Regions from separate parts of the Promicromonospora alba genome, predicted to be linked through region 1. Evidence: riboswitches for the same ligand, from Rfam matches in the RefSeq annotation. Region 1 holds a riboswitch; each other region holds the start of a gene.
The links. Region 1 has a riboswitch for thiamine pyrophosphate ahead of thiC (phosphomethylpyrimidine synthase ThiC). Riboswitches for the same ligand answer to the same signal wherever they lie in the genome.
Positions count from the first base shown of each region.

Region 2: linked by a shared signal. The riboswitch ahead of thiD (bifunctional hydroxymethylpyrimidine kinase/phosphomethylpyrimidine kinase) and the one ahead of thiC (phosphomethylpyrimidine synthase ThiC) in region 1 are both predicted to bind thiamine pyrophosphate.
Region 3: linked by a shared signal. The riboswitch ahead of ACFO6V_RS22575 (thiamine ABC transporter substrate-binding protein) and the one ahead of thiC (phosphomethylpyrimidine synthase ThiC) in region 1 are both predicted to bind thiamine pyrophosphate.

Region 1 covers NZ_JBHSFI010000004.1:216,071-222,038, reverse strand. The annotation lists gene ACFO6V_RS11985 (N-acetylmuramoyl-L-alanine amidase) at 1-1,475, shown strand, start outside; gene ACFO6V_RS11980 (C39 family peptidase) at 1,593-2,939, opposite strand; TPP riboswitch at 3,051-3,156, shown strand; gene thiC (phosphomethylpyrimidine synthase ThiC) at 3,151-4,968, shown strand; gene ACFO6V_RS11970 (LacI family DNA-binding transcriptional regulator) at 5,118-5,968, opposite strand, start outside.
Region 2 covers NZ_JBHSFI010000005.1:290,849-296,816, reverse strand. The annotation lists gene ACFO6V_RS16335 (RyR domain-containing protein) at 1-77, shown strand, start outside; gene dxr (1-deoxy-D-xylulose-5-phosphate reductoisomerase) at 91-1,257, shown strand; gene thiD (bifunctional hydroxymethylpyrimidine kinase/phosphomethylpyrimidine kinase) at 1,378-2,343, opposite strand; TPP riboswitch at 2,333-2,430, opposite strand; gene ACFO6V_RS16320 (TetR/AcrR family transcriptional regulator) at 2,439-3,026, opposite strand; gene ACFO6V_RS16315 (aldo/keto reductase) at 3,149-4,177, shown strand; gene ACFO6V_RS16310 (aspartate aminotransferase family protein) at 4,294-5,700, opposite strand; gene ACFO6V_RS16305 (hypothetical protein) at 5,823-5,968, opposite strand, start outside.
Region 3 covers NZ_JBHSFI010000008.1:7,282-13,249, forward strand. The annotation lists gene moaC (cyclic pyranopterin monophosphate synthase MoaC) at 1-263, opposite strand, end outside; gene ACFO6V_RS22560 (FAD-dependent oxidoreductase) at 347-1,774, opposite strand; gene ACFO6V_RS22565 (PAS and ANTAR domain-containing protein) at 1,957-2,760, shown strand; gene ACFO6V_RS22570 (DUF4235 domain-containing protein) at 2,829-3,110, opposite strand; TPP riboswitch at 3,148-3,252, shown strand; gene ACFO6V_RS22575 (thiamine ABC transporter substrate-binding protein) at 3,247-4,317, shown strand; gene ACFO6V_RS22580 (ABC transporter permease) at 4,293-5,968, shown strand, end outside.

The sequences.
Region 1 (5,968 bases):
CATCCCCCGACCTGCCCGACAACACCGGGAACTACGGCAACCACGACCAGGCAGACCGCACCGGGGCGGGCGGCCCGTCGCTCGACTACATACTGATCCACGACACGGAGACCGCCTACCAGCCCACGGTCAACCTGGTGCAGGACCCGACCTACCTGGCGTGGAACTACACGCTGCGCTCCTCGGACGGGCACGTCGCGAACCACCTCGACCCGGCCGACGTCGGCTGGCACGCGGGCAACTGGTTCTTGAACATGCACTCGATAGGCCTGGAGCACGAGGGCTGGGCAGGCACGGGTGCCTGGTACACGGAGGCGATGTACCAGGCGTCGGCGGACCTGGTCCGGCACCTGGCGGCGGAGCACGACATCCCGCTCGACCGGGCGCACGTCATCGGGCACGACCAGGTGCCGGGCACCCTGCCCGGGTCCACCAAGAACGTGCACTGGGACCCGGGCCCCTACTGGGACTGGGACCACTACTTCGAGCTGCTCGGTGCCCCGATCGGCGGCGACCTGGAGGCGACGACGAACGTCGCGCCCGGTGACGTGGTCGAGGTGCGTACCGGATACGCCGACAACCCGAACACCGTGACGGGCTGCGAGGAGGCGTCGCCGGGCTCGGGTGCGTGCGTGGCGGGCGCCGGGACGAACTTCCGGTACCTGCACCAGTCGCCGTCGGCCGACGCTCCGCTGGCGAAGGACCCGGGCTGGAAGCCGGATGGCTCGAACGGGACCACGTACGCGAGCGACGTGAGCGCGCGCGTGCAGTCGGGGCACAAGCTCGTCGTCGACCAGGTAGCGGGCGACTGGCTGGGCGTGTGGTGGGCCGGTTCGCTGGCCTGGCTGCACAACCCTGCCGAGCGCCCGGTGGTGGTGCCTGCGACGGCGAAGACGGTCACGGTCGCGGGCGACGCCCCGGCGCCGGTCTTCGGCCGGGCCTACCCGGAGGCGGCGGCCTACGAGGACTACCCGGGCGTCCCGGTGCAGCCGGTCACGCCGATCGAGTACACGGTCGGGGTGGGCCAGACGTACGCGGTGGCCGACGACCACGTGGCCTCGGACTACTACCGGGCCGCCACGTTCGACGGCACGGGGCCGGGCGACCGCACGGTGGTGCGCGGCGACGACGTGTACTACCAGCTCTGGCTGGCGCACCGGCACGTCTTCGTCAACGCGGCCGACGTCGAGATCCACGATCCCGTGGTGGCGGACGTGACCGGGCCGAGCATCGAGGGCCGGGCCAAGCCGGGGAAGGTCCTGCGCGCGAACGCCGGCACGTACCTCCCGGGCGAGGTGGACGTGGAGTACCGATGGCTGCGCGACGGCGAGCCGGTGCGCTGGGCGGTCGGTCCCCGTTACCTGGTGACAGGCCTCGACCGGGGCGCCGAGCTGACGGTCCAGGTGAGGCTTTCGGCGATGGGCTACACGTCGGCGACGTATACCGCGGAACCGCGGGAGGTCGCGGGCCGGTAGGGCGGCCGGGGCGACAGTACACACGCGGGGTGTGTTGCGCAGAGTAGACAAGGTCTACCGAGCGCAACACACCCCGCGTGCGTACTGTCCTTCCCTGTCGCGACCGGTGGCCGCCAGTTACCAGTTCTGCGTGACGCCCGGCATGTTGGCCGGCAGCTTCACGTTCTTCGGGTGGTAGACGTACGTGACGCCGTCGGTCGACGTCTGCCACACGCGCTCGAAGTTCTCCCGCGTGTACACGACCCGCACCTCGTCGTTGCTCGCCTTGTTCGGGTCGTTGATGATCGGGTCACCGTCCGCGGTGAACCCGATCAGCACGACGAGGTGCCCCGGGGTGCTGTAACCGGCCTCGGGCATCTCCTCCTCGTCGAAGTTGAGCGACATGGTGAGCGGGATACCCGCCTCGATGAACTTCTCGGCCTCCGCCAGGGAGCGCAGCCGGGTCACGAACGACTTCAGCCCGAACCTGTTGGCGTAGGCGGCGTTGAACGGCCAGTTGCCCGCACCCTCGTACGCGTAGTCCCAGGTGTGCATCGCGGCGTAGTCGACCTGCGGGTCACCGTTGGGCGCCACGATGCCCTCCAGCTCCCTGGCCGGCACCTCACGGCCGTAGGAGTAGATGACCATCGTGGACGACGTCGGCGAGCACCACACCTGGCCGCCGCCCCCGAACTCGGGGTACTCACCGCGGTGGATGTTCTGGCTGTACTGCGGCACGTCGAGCGACACCTCCCGCCCGAGCGTGAAGTCGCTGGTGCCCGTGTAGTGCTCGTCGGGCAGGTTCTCGCTGGTCATGGTGCTCACCGACGCCAGGCGCGGCGAGGTCCGGGCGCCCTCGGGCCGGTACAGCCTGACCCGGGTCTGGAACGCGTCCGGCTCGAAGCCCGCCCTCGAGACGAACGTGTCGGTGAACAGAGCGGCGTCGGTGTCGCCCTGGCCGTTCAAGGAGGTGCGGTGGATGTCCCCGACGCTCCCGTCGGCGGGTGCGAACTCGTCGCCCGACGCCCAGCGGCCCATCACGAACCACTTCGTCCAGGTCCCGTCGGCCTTGCGGCCGCGGAACTCCGTCTCGACCCAGGTGCCCGTGGGGGTGTCCGTGTTCCAGGAGGGAACGGCCTGCTTGATCGGGTACCCGACCTCGACGACGGGCGAGGTCCACGTGCCGGTCTCGTACGTGACGGGTGTGCCGTCGCCGTACGGGTCCGTGTAGTCCACGAGGTCGCCGCCGCGGGCCAGGAAGAGCCCGCCGTGGACGTCGAACCGCAGCTCGTCACGTTCGCCCTGGAGCAGCTCCCTGCGCCCCTCCCAGGAGGTCAGGGTGATCTGGTTGTCCGACGCCGCAGGGCTCACCTCGGGAGCTCCCGTCGCCGACACCGCACCCGCCACGATCCCTGCTTGGACCACGAGCGCCCCCGTGGCGGCCAACGCGAACGACCTCGTTCGCAGGTTGTTCCGTACCGGCATTCCAGCCTCCATGTCCCGGGCTCCCTGCTGGGGTGAGCGAGCCTTCGGGCCTTGCTTATCACGGTCGGGGGCGGGGCAGAAGGAAAGTGCCAGACAGTGCTAACCTCGGCGGCGATCCCACGGGTGCCTCACGCAGGGGCTGAGATCGGGCTGTACGGCCCGGGACCGTTGAACCTGTCCGGTTAACACCGGCGTAGGAAGCAGGAGTCTCATGATGGAGAAGTCCCAGTCCCGCACGCTCGCGTACCAGCACGAGCGCGACCACGAGCACGACGGCGGGTACAGCACACCGCAGGACGACACAGGTCTCCGGGTGCCGGTCACGGAGATCACCCTGGCGCCGTCGCCCGACGGCACCCCCAACGAGCCGGTGCGCGTCTACCGCACGCAGGGCCCCGGTTCCGACCCGGTCCGCGGCCTCGCGCCGGCCCGCGAGCCCTGGGTCGTGGCGCGCGGCGACACCGAGGAGTACGACGGCCGCGACCGGGCACTGGCCGACGACGGGCGCAGCGCACTGCGCCGGGGTGCCGCGAGCCAGGAGTGGCAGGGTGAACGACGTCGGCCCCGCCGCGCGCTCCCCGGCCGGACCGTCACCCAGATGCACTACGCACGCCAGGGCGTGATCACGCCCGAGATGCGGTTCGTCGCGGTGCGCGAGGGCTGCGACGTCGAGCTCGTGCGCAGCGAGGTGGCCGCCGGCCGGGCGATCATCCCGAACAACGTGAACCACCCGGAGTCGGAGCCGATGATCATCGGCAGGGCGTTCCTGGTCAAGGTCAACGCGAACATCGGCAACTCCGCCGTCCACAGCTCTATCGCGGAGGAGGTGGAGAAGCTGGAGTGGGCCACCAAGTGGGGCGCCGACACGGTCATGGACCTCTCCACGGGCGATGACATCCACACCACCCGCGAATGGCTCATGCGGAACTCGCCGGTGCCCATCGGCACCGTGCCGATCTACCAGGCCCTGGAGAAGGTGAACGGTGACGCCAGCGCGCTGACCTGGGAGATCTACCGCGACACGGTGATCGAGCAGTGCGAGCAGGGCGTCGACTACATGACCGTGCACGCCGGCGTGCTGCTGCGGTACGTGCCGCTCACGGCGGACCGGGTCACGGGCATCGTCTCGCGCGGCGGGTCGATCCTCGCCGGCTGGTGCCTGGCGCACCACCAGGAGAACTTCCTCTACACGCACTTCGACGAGCTCTGCGAGATCTTCGCCCGGTACGACGTCGCCTTCTCCCTCGGCGACGGCCTGCGGCCGGGCTCGCTCGCCGACGCGAACGACGCCGCGCAGTTCGCCGAGCTCGACACCCTCGCCGAGCTGACGAAGCGGGCCTGGGCCTACGACGTCCAGGTGATGGTCGAGGGACCCGGACACGTCCCGTTCCACCTGGTGCGCGAGAACGTGGAGCGGCAGCAGGAGCTCTGCGACGGCGCCCCGTTCTACACGCTCGGCCCGCTCGTGACCGACATCGCGCCCGGGTACGACCACATCACCTCAGCGATCGGCGCCACCGAGATCGCCCGGTACGGCACCGCGATGCTCTGCTACGTCACGCCCAAGGAGCACCTCGGCCTGCCCAACCGCGACGACGTGCGCACCGGCGTGGTGACCTACAAGATCGCTGCGCACGCCGCCGACGTGGCCAAGGGGCACCCCGGCGCCCGGGACCGCGACGACGCCCTGTCCAAGGCCCGCTTCGAGTTCCGCTGGCGGGACCAGTTCAACCTCTCCCTCGACCCGGAGCTCGCCGAGGAGTACCACGACGAGACGCTCCCGGCCGAGGCCGCGAAGACCGCGCACTTCTGCTCGATGTGCGGCCCGAAGTTCTGCTCGATGCGGATCTCGCAGGACATCCGCGACGAGTTCGGCGGGGCGCAGAACCAGGCGGCGCTCGCGGACGCGGCGTCGGCGTCGGCGTCGGCGTCGGCGTCGGCTCAAGCGGAGGGCATGGCGCAGAAGTCCGCGGAGTTCCGCGAGTCGGGCGGCGAGGTCTACCTCCCGCACCCGCAGCTCCGCGCGTAACGGCCACGCCCGCCCACCCCGACAGATCCGCGAAGTAGAGCGGGTGTCCGGACGCCCGCTCTACTTCGCGAGCCGGTGATCGGCGAAGTAGAGCGTGCGTCCGGACACCCGCTCTACTTCGCGGATCTGCGGCGACGGACCGTGGAGGGTCAGGTCAGGTCGGGCACCGGGCCCGTCGTCGTGCCCTCGACCAGGCTCACGGGCAGCATCACCGACTGGGGCTCCTCGCCGGCCAGCAGCGCGATGACGGCCAGTCCGAGCGCCCGGCCCTTCTCGACGAGCGGCTGATGCACGCTGGTCAGCACGTCGGGGGAGAGCCACGGCAGGTCGAGCCCGTCGAACCCGGCGACCGACACGTCCTCGGGCACCCGCAGCCCGAGCTCGCGGGCGGCGATCACGGCGCCGGCGGCGAGCAGGTCGGAGTGCGCGACGATCGCCGTCGGACGATCCCGGGCGGGCGCCCACTCGGACAGGATCTCGGTGGCGGCGTCGCGCCCGTGCTCCACGAGCGAGGCGGGCGTCTCCCACGAGATGACGGGTTCGATGACGTCCCGCACGCCGGCCAGCCGGTTGCGGGTCGGCGTGCGCTCGGCCGCGGCGAGCCGGTCGGTGTCGACCAGCCCGGACCGCTCGTCCCGCCCGAACGGCAGAGTGATCTCCGCGATCCGCGTGTGCCCGAGCTCGACGAGGTGCCGCACCGCGTCGGCGGCCCCGCGCCGGTCCTCGACGCCCACCACCGGCACGCCGGACACCTCCTGTCCCTCGCCGACCACGACGGGAACGCCCCGCCGCTGCAGCGCGGCAAGGTTCGGGTCGTCCTTCAGGGTGCCCCAGACGAGCACCGCGACGTCCATCGCGGCGGCCTCGACCAGCGGGTCGACGGCGGGCGGGAGCCCCGCCTCGGCGGCGAGCCCCATGGACTGCGTGGTGGCGCCCTGCGGCATACCCGGCACGAGCAGCACGCCGAGGCCCTGCTCACCGATCGCGGAGACGAGGCCGT
Region 2 (5,968 bases), on a different contig from region 1:
TGCCGGACCCCCGTGGCGTGGTCAAGGGCTGGCGGATGTTCGGCCGCGGCCGTGCGGAGCAGGCCGGCGAGGGCTGAGAGGATGTGCCCCATGCGAAGCGTCACCCTCCTCGGCTCCACCGGCTCCATCGGCACGCAGGCCATCGACGTCATCGGGCGCAACCCGGACCGGTTCCGCGTGGACGCGCTGTCCGCCGGCGGTTCTGACCTGCCGCTCCTCGCCCGCCAGGCCGCGTCGCTCGGCGTACGCGCCGTCGCGGTGGCCGACGACGCCGCACGCCCCGCGCTGCTGGACCTGCTCCGGGAGGCAGGGGCCGACGGCGTCGAGGTGCTCGCCGGACCGGGCGCCGCGACCGAGCTGGCCGGCCGGGGGAGCGACGTCGTGCTCAACGGCATCACCGGATCCGTGGGCCTGCGCCCCACCCTCGCCGCGCTCGCCGCCGGTTCGACGCTGGCGCTCGCGAACAAGGAGTCGCTGGTCGTCGGGGGCGCGCTGGTCAAGGCGGCGGTGCGGCATAAGGGCCAGATCGTGCCGGTGGACTCGGAGCACTCCGCCATCGCGCAGTCGCTGCGCTCGGGGTCCGCCGCCGAGGTGCGCAAGCTCGTCGTGACCGCGAGCGGCGGGCCGTTCCGCGGCCGCACGCGCGCCGAGCTGCGGGACGTGACCCCCGCGCAGGCCCTGCGGCACCCCAACTTCTCGATGGGGCGCGTGGTCACCACCAACTCCGCGACGCTGGTGAACAAGGGCCTCGAGGTGATCGAGGCGCACCTGCTGTTCGATCTGCCGTTCAGCGCGATCGACGTCGTGGTGCACCCGCAGCAGATGATCCACTCGATGGTCGAGTTCGCCGACGGCTCCACCATCGCCCAGGCCGGTCCGCCGCGGATGCTCGTGCCGATCGCGCTGGGCCTGTCCTGGCCCGACCGCCTGCCGGACGTCGACGTGCCCATCGACTGGACCAAGGCGTCCACCTGGGAGTTCGCGCCCCTGGACGACGACGCCTTCCCCGCCGTCCGCCTCGCCCGGCAGGTCGGCGAGGCCGGCGGCACGCACCCCGCCGTCTACAACGCGGCGAACGAGGTGTGCGTGGACGCGTTCCACGACGGCGCCATCGGCTTCCTGGACATCGTCGACACGGTGGCCGCCGTCGTCGAGGCGCACGAGACGACGTCCGCGGGCGACGCGACGTCGGTCGAGGGCGTCCTGGAGGCCGACGCCTGGGCCCGCGCCCGCGCGGCGGAGCTCCTCAAGTCCTGACGGGACGTCCGGGACCGGTGCGATGCGCTGCGGCCCGGCTGGAGCGTCGCGACCGGGGGAGACAGTTGCTCTGCGAGGTGTGTTGCTGTCAGTAGACAACGTCTACTGACAGCAACAGATCTAGCTCGCGGAACCTTTGCGCGGCGCCCGGGCATCCGAGAGCGGCGTCGGCTGTCGTCCGCGCGCGGTGTAGCCATGGTCGACCGGGCCGTGGCCGCGCCAGGGCCCGGGCGTGGTGCCCGTGCCGCCGATGACCAGGTCGTCCGCGGCGCGCAGGGCTTCCGTCAGGTAGTTCTTCGCCTCGCGTACGGCGGGCTCCCACCCGTCGTGCCGGGGCCGCAGGACCACACACGCTGAGCTGAGCGTGCAGCCCGTCCCGTGCGTGTTCCGCGTGGGAATCCGCGGGGCGGCCAGGGTGACGACGCCGTCCGACCCGTCGCCCGAGCCGAGGCCCGGACCTGCGAGGTGGTCGACCGACTCCGCCGAGTCCAGGTGCCCGCCCTTGACCAGGGCGAACCGCGCCCCGAGCTTGAGCAGCGCGCGGGCCTGGTCTGCCGCCTCGCCGTCGTCCCGGGCCTGTTCGACGCCGAGCAGCACCGCGGCCTCCGGCAGGTTCGGCGTGACCAGGTCGGCCAGCGGCAGCAGCTCGTCGCGCAGCACCGCCTCGGCGTCCGGCGCGAGCAGGCGGTGGCCCGACGTCGAGACCATCACCGGGTCGAGCACCACGTAGGGTGCGCGTCCGGCGGCACGGAGCTGCCGCAGCGCCGCCGCGACGGCCCGGGCGACGGCGGCGTCCGTCGTCATGCCGATCTTCACGGCGTCCACCGCGACGTCGGCGAACAGGGTCTCGAGCTGCGCGGTCACCATGTCGGCGGGCACGGGCAGCACCCGCGTCACGTCGGTCGTGGACTGGGCGGTCAGACCGGTGAGCGCCGCGCAGCCGTACCCGCCGAGCGCGGCGAAGGTCTTCAGGTCGGCCTGGATCCCCGCGCCGCCGGACGGATCCGACCCGGCGATCGTCAGCGCCACGGTGGGATGTCCGGGCGGGCGGGTGCGCGCGCCGGTATCGAGCAGGACGGAGCCCATGAGGCGTTCCCTTCGCTAGAATTACCTAGAGCAGGTTCCACGGGTACGTCTCAGCCGGGCTGGCGCCCGGCGCCCCGCGCCATTTCCGCCCCACCCTACCCAGCGGTCTGTCCGGCTCCGTGCTGCAGGCCGTCCACGAGCAGGTCGATCATGCGCCGGCCGTGGTTCGGCTCGTCGTCGTGCATGGGCAGGCACAGCTTGGAGACGGCGTAGAGGAGGTCCTTGGGGCTGGCGACCGCGCGGATCTCGCCGGCGTCGACGGCGGCGTCGACGAGCGAGCCCAGGGCCGGGCCGAGCCGCCCCATGAAGTAGTCCGGCAGGGCGTCGAACGCCGGGTCGCCGGAGTGCAGCGCCGACGCGAGGCCGCTCTTGGTCTCGAGGAACTCGGTGTACCGGTGCAGCCACTTCTCGAGCGCCACGACCGGCTCGTGCTTTCCGGCGAGGGTCGGCGCGGCGTCGGCGCACGCGTCGACCTCGTGCTGGAACACGGCCTTGACCAGGTCCGAGCGCTTGGGGAAGTGCCGGTACAGCGTGCCGACGCCGACGCCGGCCAGGTCGGCGACCTCCTTCGCGGGCGCGTCCACGCCGGACGTGCCAAAGGCTGACTTGGCCGCGTCGAGCAGCGAGTCGATGTTGCGTTGCGCGTCGGCGCGCAGCGGCCGCGGCGCTGTGTTCTGGGTCACTCCACTCCATCCCTTGCTATCCGGAATCCCTTTCCATATAGTTCTGGAAGAGCGTTCCGCTTAGCTCCAGGGTACGACATCGCCGGGGCGCTCACCAGACCTCTCGACCCCAGGAGGGCCCCATGCAGTACCGCAACCTCGGCCGGACCGGCATCAAGGTCAGCCCCTATGCGCTCGGCGCGATGATGTTCGGCGCGGTCGGCAACCCCGACCACGAGGAGTCGATCAAGATCATCCACAAGGCCCTCGACTCCGGCATCAACTTCGTCGACACCGCCGACTTCTACTCGCACGGCGAGTCCGAGGAGATAGTGGGCAAGGCGCTCAAGGGGCGGCGCGACGACGTCGTGCTCGCCACCAAGGTGCACCTGCCCATGAGCGACGACCCCAACCACCGCGGCAACTCCCGCCGCTGGATCATCGCCGAGGTCGAGAACTCGCTGCGCCGCCTGGGCACCGACTACATCGACCTCTACCAGATCCACCGCCCCGACCCCGAGACGGACGTCGAGGACACGCTGGCCGCGCTGACCTACCTGATCAACTCGGGCAAGGTGCGGGCCATCGGCTCGTCGACGATGCCAGCCGCCGAGATCGTCCAGGCCCAGTGGGTGGCAGAACGGCGCGGCCTGGAACGCTTCAGGGCCGAGCAGCCGCCGTACTCCATCCTGAACCGGGGAATCGAGCGGGACGTGCTGCCGGTCGCCCAGCAGTACGGCATGGGCACCCTGGTCTGGAGCCCGCTCGCCGGCGGCCTCCTCACCGGCCGGTACCGCAAGGGTCAGGAGAACGACACCCACCGGGCGCAGTTCGGGATGGAGCACCTGCGCGACGAGCAGCGCCTCGACGTCGTCGAGCAGCTCATCCCCGTCGCGCAGGACGCCGGTGTCCCGCTGAACCACCTGGCGATGGCGTTCACGATCGCCCATCCCGGCGTCACCTCCGCGATCATCGGCCCGCGCACCATGGAGCACCTGGACAGCGCGCTCGCCGGCGCCGAGGTCGTCCTGAGCGACGACATCCTGGACCGGATCGACGCGATAGTGCCGCCCGGGACCGACGTCGGCCGCCTCGACATGGCCTACGACCCGCCCGCCATCCAGCAGCCGCTCCTGCGCCGTCGTCCCGCGGAACAGCGCGCGGCCGCGTGACGGGCGAAGGGCGCGTTCTACCCAGCGACTGGGCCCAGAACTCACGTGAGATCTGGGCCCGATCGCTGGGTAGGCGGGTCATCGGGACGCAGAATCGGCGGGCCGAGCGCCCCCGGTCACAGCGTGGACCAGACCTCGCTCAGCACGCCCCGCAGGATCTCCTCGATCTCGTCGAACTCGGTCTGCCCGACGGTCAGCGGCGGTGCGAGCTGCACCACCAGGTCGCCGCGGTTGTCGGGGCGGCAGTACAGGCCGGCCTCGAACAGCGCCGGGCCGAGGAGCCCGAGCAGACGATCGGTCTCGGCCCCGGAGAAGGTTCCCCGGGTGTCCTGGTCCTTGACGAGCTCGATCGCGTAGAAGTAACCGGCGCCGCGTACGTCGCCCACGATCGGTAGGTCGTGCAGCCGCTCCAGCGTCGCCCGGAACGCCGGCGCGTTCCGCTTGACCTGCCCGGTCAGGTCCTCCACCTCGAAGAGATCGAGGTTGGCCATGGCGACCGCAGCCGAGACCGGATGCCCGCCGAACGTGTATCCGTGGCCGAAGCTCGTGGACCCGGTGGCGAACGGCTCGAACACGCGGTCGGAGACCAGGCACGCGCCGATCGGGGAGTAGCCCGACGACATGCCCTTGGCGCAGGTGATCATGTCCGGCACGTAGCCGAAGTCGTCGCACGCGAAGATCGACCCGATGCGGCCGAACGCGCAGATGACCTCGTCCGAGACCAGCAGGACGTCGTACTTGTCGCAGATCTCGCGCACCCGCTCGAAGTATCCGGGCGGCGGCGGGATGCTGCCGCCCGCGTTCTGCACGGGTTCGAGGAAGACGGCGGCCACCGAGCCCGGCCCCTCCGTCAGGATCAGCGTCTCGATCTGGTCGGCGGCCCAGCGGCCGAACGCCTTCGGATCGTCGCGCAAGCCGTCGTCGGCCCGGTAGATGTTGGTGTTGGGCACCTTGTAGGTACCGGGCACCAGGGGCTCGAACGGCTCCTTGATGCGGGGCACACCGGTCACGGACAGCGCGCCGTGGGTGGTGCCGTGGTAGGCGACGGCCCGGGAGATCACCTTGTACTTGCCGGGCTTGCCCTGCAGCTTCCAGTACTGCTTGGCCAGCTTGAACGCCGTCTCCACCGCCTCCGAGCCGCCCGTCGTGAAGAACACGCGGTTCAGGTCGCCTGGGGCGTGATGGACGAGGCGCTCGGCCAGGTCGATGGCCGGCGGATGCGCGTAGGACCACAGCGGGAAGTAGGCGAGCTCCCCCGCCTGCTTGGCCGCGGCCTCGGCGAGTGTCCGGCGGCCGTGCCCGGCCTGGACCACGAACAGTCCTGATAGCCCGTCGATGTACTTGCGGCCCTGCGCGTCCCACACGTGGTGGCCCTCGCCGCGGACCAGCGTGGGCACACCGGAGTCCCACGCGGACTGCCGCGTGAAGTGTCCCCAGAGGTGACGACGGGCGGCGTCGTCCCGCACCGTTCCGCGCGGTGTGACGTTCGGTGCGCTCGAGGTGGGCGCGGGGACTCCGGTCATCGTTCTCCCCTGTCGTGGAGTGGCGTCGCGGCCGACGACCAGCAGGCCGTGGCGCGTCAGACGGGCAGATTACCCGAGCGCTCCGTCCGCCTGACATGTCCCGTCCGACATGTCGGAGTGCGTCAGCGCCCTCGCGTCCAGTTGAAGACCGCGACCCCCGTCACCAGGGCGCCGATCGTGACCAGGGCGGTGGCCGTGACCGCCTGGAGCGGGCCGATCAGGTCCGCGTCCAGCGCGACCTGGACGGTGCCGATCAGGGCGTAGACGC
Region 3 (5,968 bases), on a different contig from region 1:
TCGAGGTCCACCGCGGCGCCGTGCACGCCGATCACGTGCGCGAGCGGGAGCAGCTCCGGTGTCCTCTTCGCGGCCGCTATCCCGGCGATGCGGGCCACGGCCAGCACGTCCCCCTTGGGGACGGCGCCGTCGCGCAGCGCCCGCACGACGTCGGGACCGCAGCGGACGGTGCCCGTCGCGGTGGCGGAGCGGATCGTCGGCTGCTTGGCGGTGACATCGACCATGCGGGCCTGGCCGCGGTCGTCAAGGTGCGTGAAGCTCACGGGACCAGGGTGTCACGTCGAAACGGTGCACGTGCACAGCAGGATCCTCATGAGGGCCACCGCTCGGGCGGTCTCCGCGCGGTTCAGCGCCGCGACAGGTCCTCGGTGGCGGGGCCTTCGATCAGCGTGCCGTCGGGCTCGAACCGCGAGCCGTGCGCGGGGCAGTCCCAGGACTGCTCCTGCTCGTTCCAGCGCACGACGGCGCCCATGTGCGGGCAGATCCGGGACACGCACGGGGCACCGGGCCGCTGTCCGGTGGGGCGGGTGGCCGCTTGCGCCCAGCCCTTGGTCTGGACGGCGAACGTGGCGGCGGTGCTCGCCCTCGGCGTGGGCCTGCGGGACCATGGCTCGAAGGTGCGACCCCACTCGACGGGGTCGCCGAGGATGCGTCCGGCGAGCGCCAGCCCGGCCGCCGCGCCGTTCGCGAGGCCCCACTTGGCGTAGCCGGTCGCCACGAGCACGCGGTCGTCGCCGGGCACCACCGGCCCGACGAGCGGCAGGCCGGTGTCGCTGGTGTAGTCCTGGGCTGCCCACGTGTGCCGGGGCTGGTCCACGGGGAGGTGGACCCTTGTCCATTCCTCCAGCGCGGCCAGCCGCCGGGCCGGGTCCCGTTCCCTGCCGACGGGGTAGCCCTCGCCGCCCACCATGAGCAGCCCGCCGGCCGTGCGGAGCGATCGCGTGGGTGACCCGGCGGTGATCGACATGGTCTCGTCGAACCCGGGCGGCAGTGCGGCCTGGTCGGTGATCTCCCACGTGGTGAGCAGGCTGCGGCCGGCCTCCAGCCGGAGGAAGAGCCCGCCGAGCCGCCCGGGCGGTGTGCCGGTCGCCAGCACCACACGGTCGGCGAGGACGGCGCCGCGGCTGGTGCGCAGGACGACGCCGGACCGGCGCCGGCGCACCTGGTGGACCCGGACGCCGTCGTACACCGGCACGCCGCGGGCGCGCAGGCGGGCCCGCAGCGCCGAGAGCATGCGCAGCGGGTCCACCTGCGCCTGGCCCGGCAGGCGTACCGCGCCGTAGGACCGCGCGGGGTACGGCGGGTCCTCCTCCCACTGTGCGGTGAGTCCCTGGCGGGCGCAGGTCGCGAGCACCGCGTCGACGTCGGCTACCTGCTCGGGGGTGGCCGCCACGGTCAGGTCGTCCCGGTTCTCGACGGGCACGTTCAGGTCCTCGAGGGTGCGGCGCAGCCAGCCCAGGCCGGCGAAGTTGGCCGCGAGGTAGTGGCGCACCACCTCGTCGCCGTGCCGGGCGGCGATCCGGGCGAGCCGGGTGCCCTGCAGCACCGAGAGCTTGCCGGTCGAGCGGGCGGTGGTGGTCGCGCGTGCGCCGCAGGCATCGAGCACCACAACGTCTGCGCCGCCGTCTGCGAGGAGCTGGGCGGTGACGACACCGGTGAGACCGGCTCCGACTACCACGACGTCGGTGCGGAGCGGACCGGGAGCCATGACCCCCGGTGCGCCGCTGCCGGTGTCTTCCAGGTCCGTCGTCGCGTCGTAGGGGGTCTCGCTCACGGTGCACCTCCGCTGCTCGATCCGTGCTGCTCGATCAGTGCTGGTCGGTCCCTGCGCCGGCCCTCGGGCCGGCTCGTCCAGGCTGACACGGGGGCCTGGCACTCGCAGTGCCTCGCTCCTACAATCGAGTTGGCGGAGTCATGAAGCGGCTCCAGGTCCATCTCGGATCTGGGAGGTTCAAGATGCCCCCTTCTCTGCAGCCCAGGCTCAGCATCGTGGACGGCGCCGGCGGCGACACGGCTGAACCGTCACCGAGCTTCTCGGTGGGTGACCTGGCGCATGCTCTCGGTCTGGGGACCAACCTTCTCGTCGGCAGCTACCGCGTCGACATCATGTCGGGGACCTGGTGGTGGTCCGACGAGGTGTACACGATGCACGGGTGGAAACGGCACGAGGTCCAGCCAGGCCTCGAGGCGCTCCGTTCCCGCAAGCATCCCGACGATCGCGCCCGGGTGGTGCGGGCGGCCGCCGAGGCCCTGCGGACGGGCCGGCCGTTCGCGTGCGCGCACCGGATAGTGGACCGCAAGGGCCGCACACGCTCGGTGGTCGTCATCGGCCAGGGCCGGCGCAGCGGCCCCGACCGGTCGCCGGAGCTGGTCGGGTACGTCATCGACGTCACGCCGGCTCAGAAGGAGGCGCTGGCGCGCAAGTCCGAGGCGGTCGTGACCCGGGCCTTCGTCAGCCAGGCGGTGATCGAGCAGGCCAAGGGCGTCATCATGGCGGTACGTCGGGTGAGCGAGGTGACTGCGGGTCACCTGCTGCACGAAGCCGCCGGGCGGGTGGACGTCCCGCTGCGCCTGGCCGCCGACCAGGTGATGGCCAGGCTACGGGTCGACGGCGAGCGGGCCGTCGGCGAGCGGAGGGGCATCACGCAGGAAGCCCTCACGCGCGCGCTGGACGGCGTCGAGCCGGTGGGGCGGCCACGCGGGCACGACCCCCTGCTCACCCGGCGACCGCGCAAGGTGCCGGCGGGCACGTCCGGCTGAGCCTGCGATCGGCTGAGCCTGCGATCGGGTGCCCGGCCCGGGGATCCCCGGGCCGGGCATCCGGCGGTTCAGCGCGCCGCGCGGCGGGCGGCGAGGCGCAGCGCCGCCGTCGACGCGCCCTTCGCCGCCATGCGCTTCGCGAACACCGCGGTGCCTGCGGCGACCGCTGCGAACACCGTGGCCTGCACCAGGTCGAGCTCCGGGTCGTCCGCCTTGCTGGGCGCGTCGTTGCCGGTCACGCCCTTCCAGATCATGCTGACCGCCTTCTGCGCGACCCAGCCGGCTGCGAGCGTCAGGGCAAGAGTGCCGACCTTCTCGGCGAGTGTCTGTTCCGTCTCGATCTTGGCCATTTCTACACCGTAGCGTCCGACCAGCCAGTAGGCTGGCCGGACACGACAGGGGAGCGCCACACGGCGCTGAGAGTGCGGAACACCGCAGACCCTTGAACCTGATCCGGGTAAGACCGGCGGAGGAAGTCGAGGCACGATGTTGCGTCTTTCCGGTGCTCACGCGGGCACCATCCACGTTGTTCCGGCCGCCGGAGCGCTCTCCGTGGCGCTCCTGCTCGCCGGATGCGGCGGCTCCGAGTCCGGCGGGGCCGACCCGGCGGCGCCGGGCACCGTGACCCTCGTGACCCACGACTCCTGGGCGCTCGACGAGAAGGTCGTCGAGCGGTTCGAGGAGGAGTCCGGTCTGACCGTCGAGGTCAGCGCGGCGGGCGACGCCGGAACCCTGGTGAACCAGCTGGTGCTGACCAAGGACGCCCCGCTCGGCGACGCCGTCTTCGGCATCGACAACACCTTCGCGTCCCGCGCGCTCGAGGCGGGGGTCGTCGAGGAGTACACCCCGGCGGACCTGCCCGACGGCGTCGAGCAGCTGGGCGGGGCGCTCACCCCGGTCGACCAGGGCGACGTCTGCGTGAACGCGGACGAGGCCTGGTTCGAGAAGTCGGACCTCGAGGTGCCGAAGACGCTCGAGGACCTGGCCGACCCGCAGTACCGGGACCTGCTCGTGGTGAGCAACCCCGCGACGTCGTCGCCCGGGCTCGCCTTCCTGCTGGCGACCGTCGGGGCGTTCGGCGAGGACGGGTTCGAGGACTACTGGGCGTCCCTGGTCGACAACGGCGTCAAGGTCGCAGACTCGTGGGAGGACGCCTACTACGTGGACTTCTCGGGCGCGGGTGAGGGCGGCGAGCGCCCGCTCGTCCTGTCGTACGCGACGTCGCCGGCGTTCACCGTCAGCGAGGACGGCTCGGAGTCGACCACCAGCGCGCTGCTCGAGACGTGCTTCCGGCAGGTCGAGTACGCGGGAGTGCTTGCCGGGTCGGACAACCCGGAGGGCGCTCAGGCGTTCGTCGACTTCCTGCTCGGCGAGGCCGCGCAGGCCGCGCTGCCCGAGTCGATGTACATGTACCCGGCCGACCCCGCCACGAAGCTGCCCGCCGACTGGGAGAAGTTCGCGCCCCAGGCCGAGGAGCCGTTCGAGGTGGATCCCGCCGAGGTGAGCGAGCACCGCGACGAGTGGATAGAGCGGTGGACAGAGACCGTAGTCGGCTGAGCCTGCGGCCCGCGCCGCTGCTCTGGGGGACGGCGGTCGCCGTCCCCCTCGCTTTCCTCGCCGTCTTCTTCGCCTGGCCCGTGGCCGCGCTGGTGGTCCGCGGTTTCGTGCCCGACGGCGTGCTCGACCTCACCGGTTTCGCGGAGGTGCTGTCCAGCCCGCGCACGTGGCGGCTGGTGTGGCTGACGCTGACGCAGGCAGTGCTCGGCACCGCCTTCTCGGTGCTGCTCGGCCTGCCGCTCGCGTACCTGCTCTACCGCCGGTCGTTCCCGGGCCGGGTACTGGTGCGCGGGCTCGTGACGGTGCCGTTCGTGCTGCCCGCCGTCGTCGTCGGCGTCGCGTTCCGCACCCTGTTCGCGCCCGGCGGCGCGCTCGGCTTCCTCGGGCTTGAGGAGTCGCTGGCCGGGATCGTCGTCGCCCTCGTCTTCTTCAACGTGTCGGTGGTCGTGCGGACCGTCGGCGGGCTCTGGGAGCGGCTCGACCCCAGGACCGAGCAGGCCGCCGCATCGCTCGGGGCGGGGCCCGTGCGGGTCTTCCGCACCGTGACGCTGCCCTCGCTGGGACCCGCCGTCGCGTCCGCGGCCTCGGTGGTGTTCCTGTTCTGCGCCACCGCGTTCGGGGTGGTGCTGGTCCTCGGCGGCGTGCGGTACGGCACCATCGAGACCGAGATCTGGACGCGGACCACCCAGTTCCTGGACCTGCGCTCGGCGTCGGTGCTCTCGATCCTGCAGCTCGTGGTCATCTCGGGCGCCCTCGCGATGTCCGCACGGGCCCGCCGGCGTCGCGAGGCCGCGCTGCGCCTCGTGTCCGCGCACGGCTCCGCCAGGCGGCTGTCCTGGCGGTCGCCCAAGGACATGACGATGGCGCTGGTGGGCGCGACGATCGTCGGCGGGCTCATGGTGCTGCCGCTGGCCGGCCTGGTGACCCGCAGCTTCCGCGAGCCCGACGGCTCCTGGGGGCCCGGGAACTACGTGGCGCTCGGAACCACCGGTGAGCGCAACGCGCTGGTCGTGACCGTGTGGGAGGCCACCGCGACATCGCTGCGGACCGCACTGGCCGCGACGGTGATCGCCCTGGTGGTCGGCGGTCTCGTGGCGCTCGTGGTGTCCCGGCGCCCGCGGTCGGCCGGCGCACGCCGTGCCGTCGGGGCGCTCGACGGGCTGTTCATGCTCCCGCTCGGGGTGTCCGCCGTGACCGTCGGGTTCGGCTTCCTCATCACCATGGACCAGCCGGTGCTCGGCGTGGACCTGCGGACCTCCGGGCTGCTCGTCCCCGTGGCGCAGGCGGTGGTCGCCGTCCCCCTCGTCGTGCGCACGGTGCTGCCGGTGCTCCGGGCCATCGACCCCCGGCTGCGTGAGGTGGCCGCGGTGCTTGGTTCCGGGCCCGGCCGCGTCCTGCGGACGGTGGACCTGCCGATCGCCCTGCGCTCGGTCGGGCTGGCCACGGGGTTCGCCTTCGCGGTGTCGCTCGGCGAGTTCGGCGCGACGTCGTTCCTCGCGCGGCCCGACGGCTCCACCCTGCCCGTCGTGATCTACCGCCTCATCGGGCGGCCCGGCGCCGAGAACTACGGGATGGCGCTCGCGGCGTCGGTGGTGCTCGCCGTGCTCACCGCGACGGTGATGATGGTGGCCGAGCGGTTGCGCGACGAGCG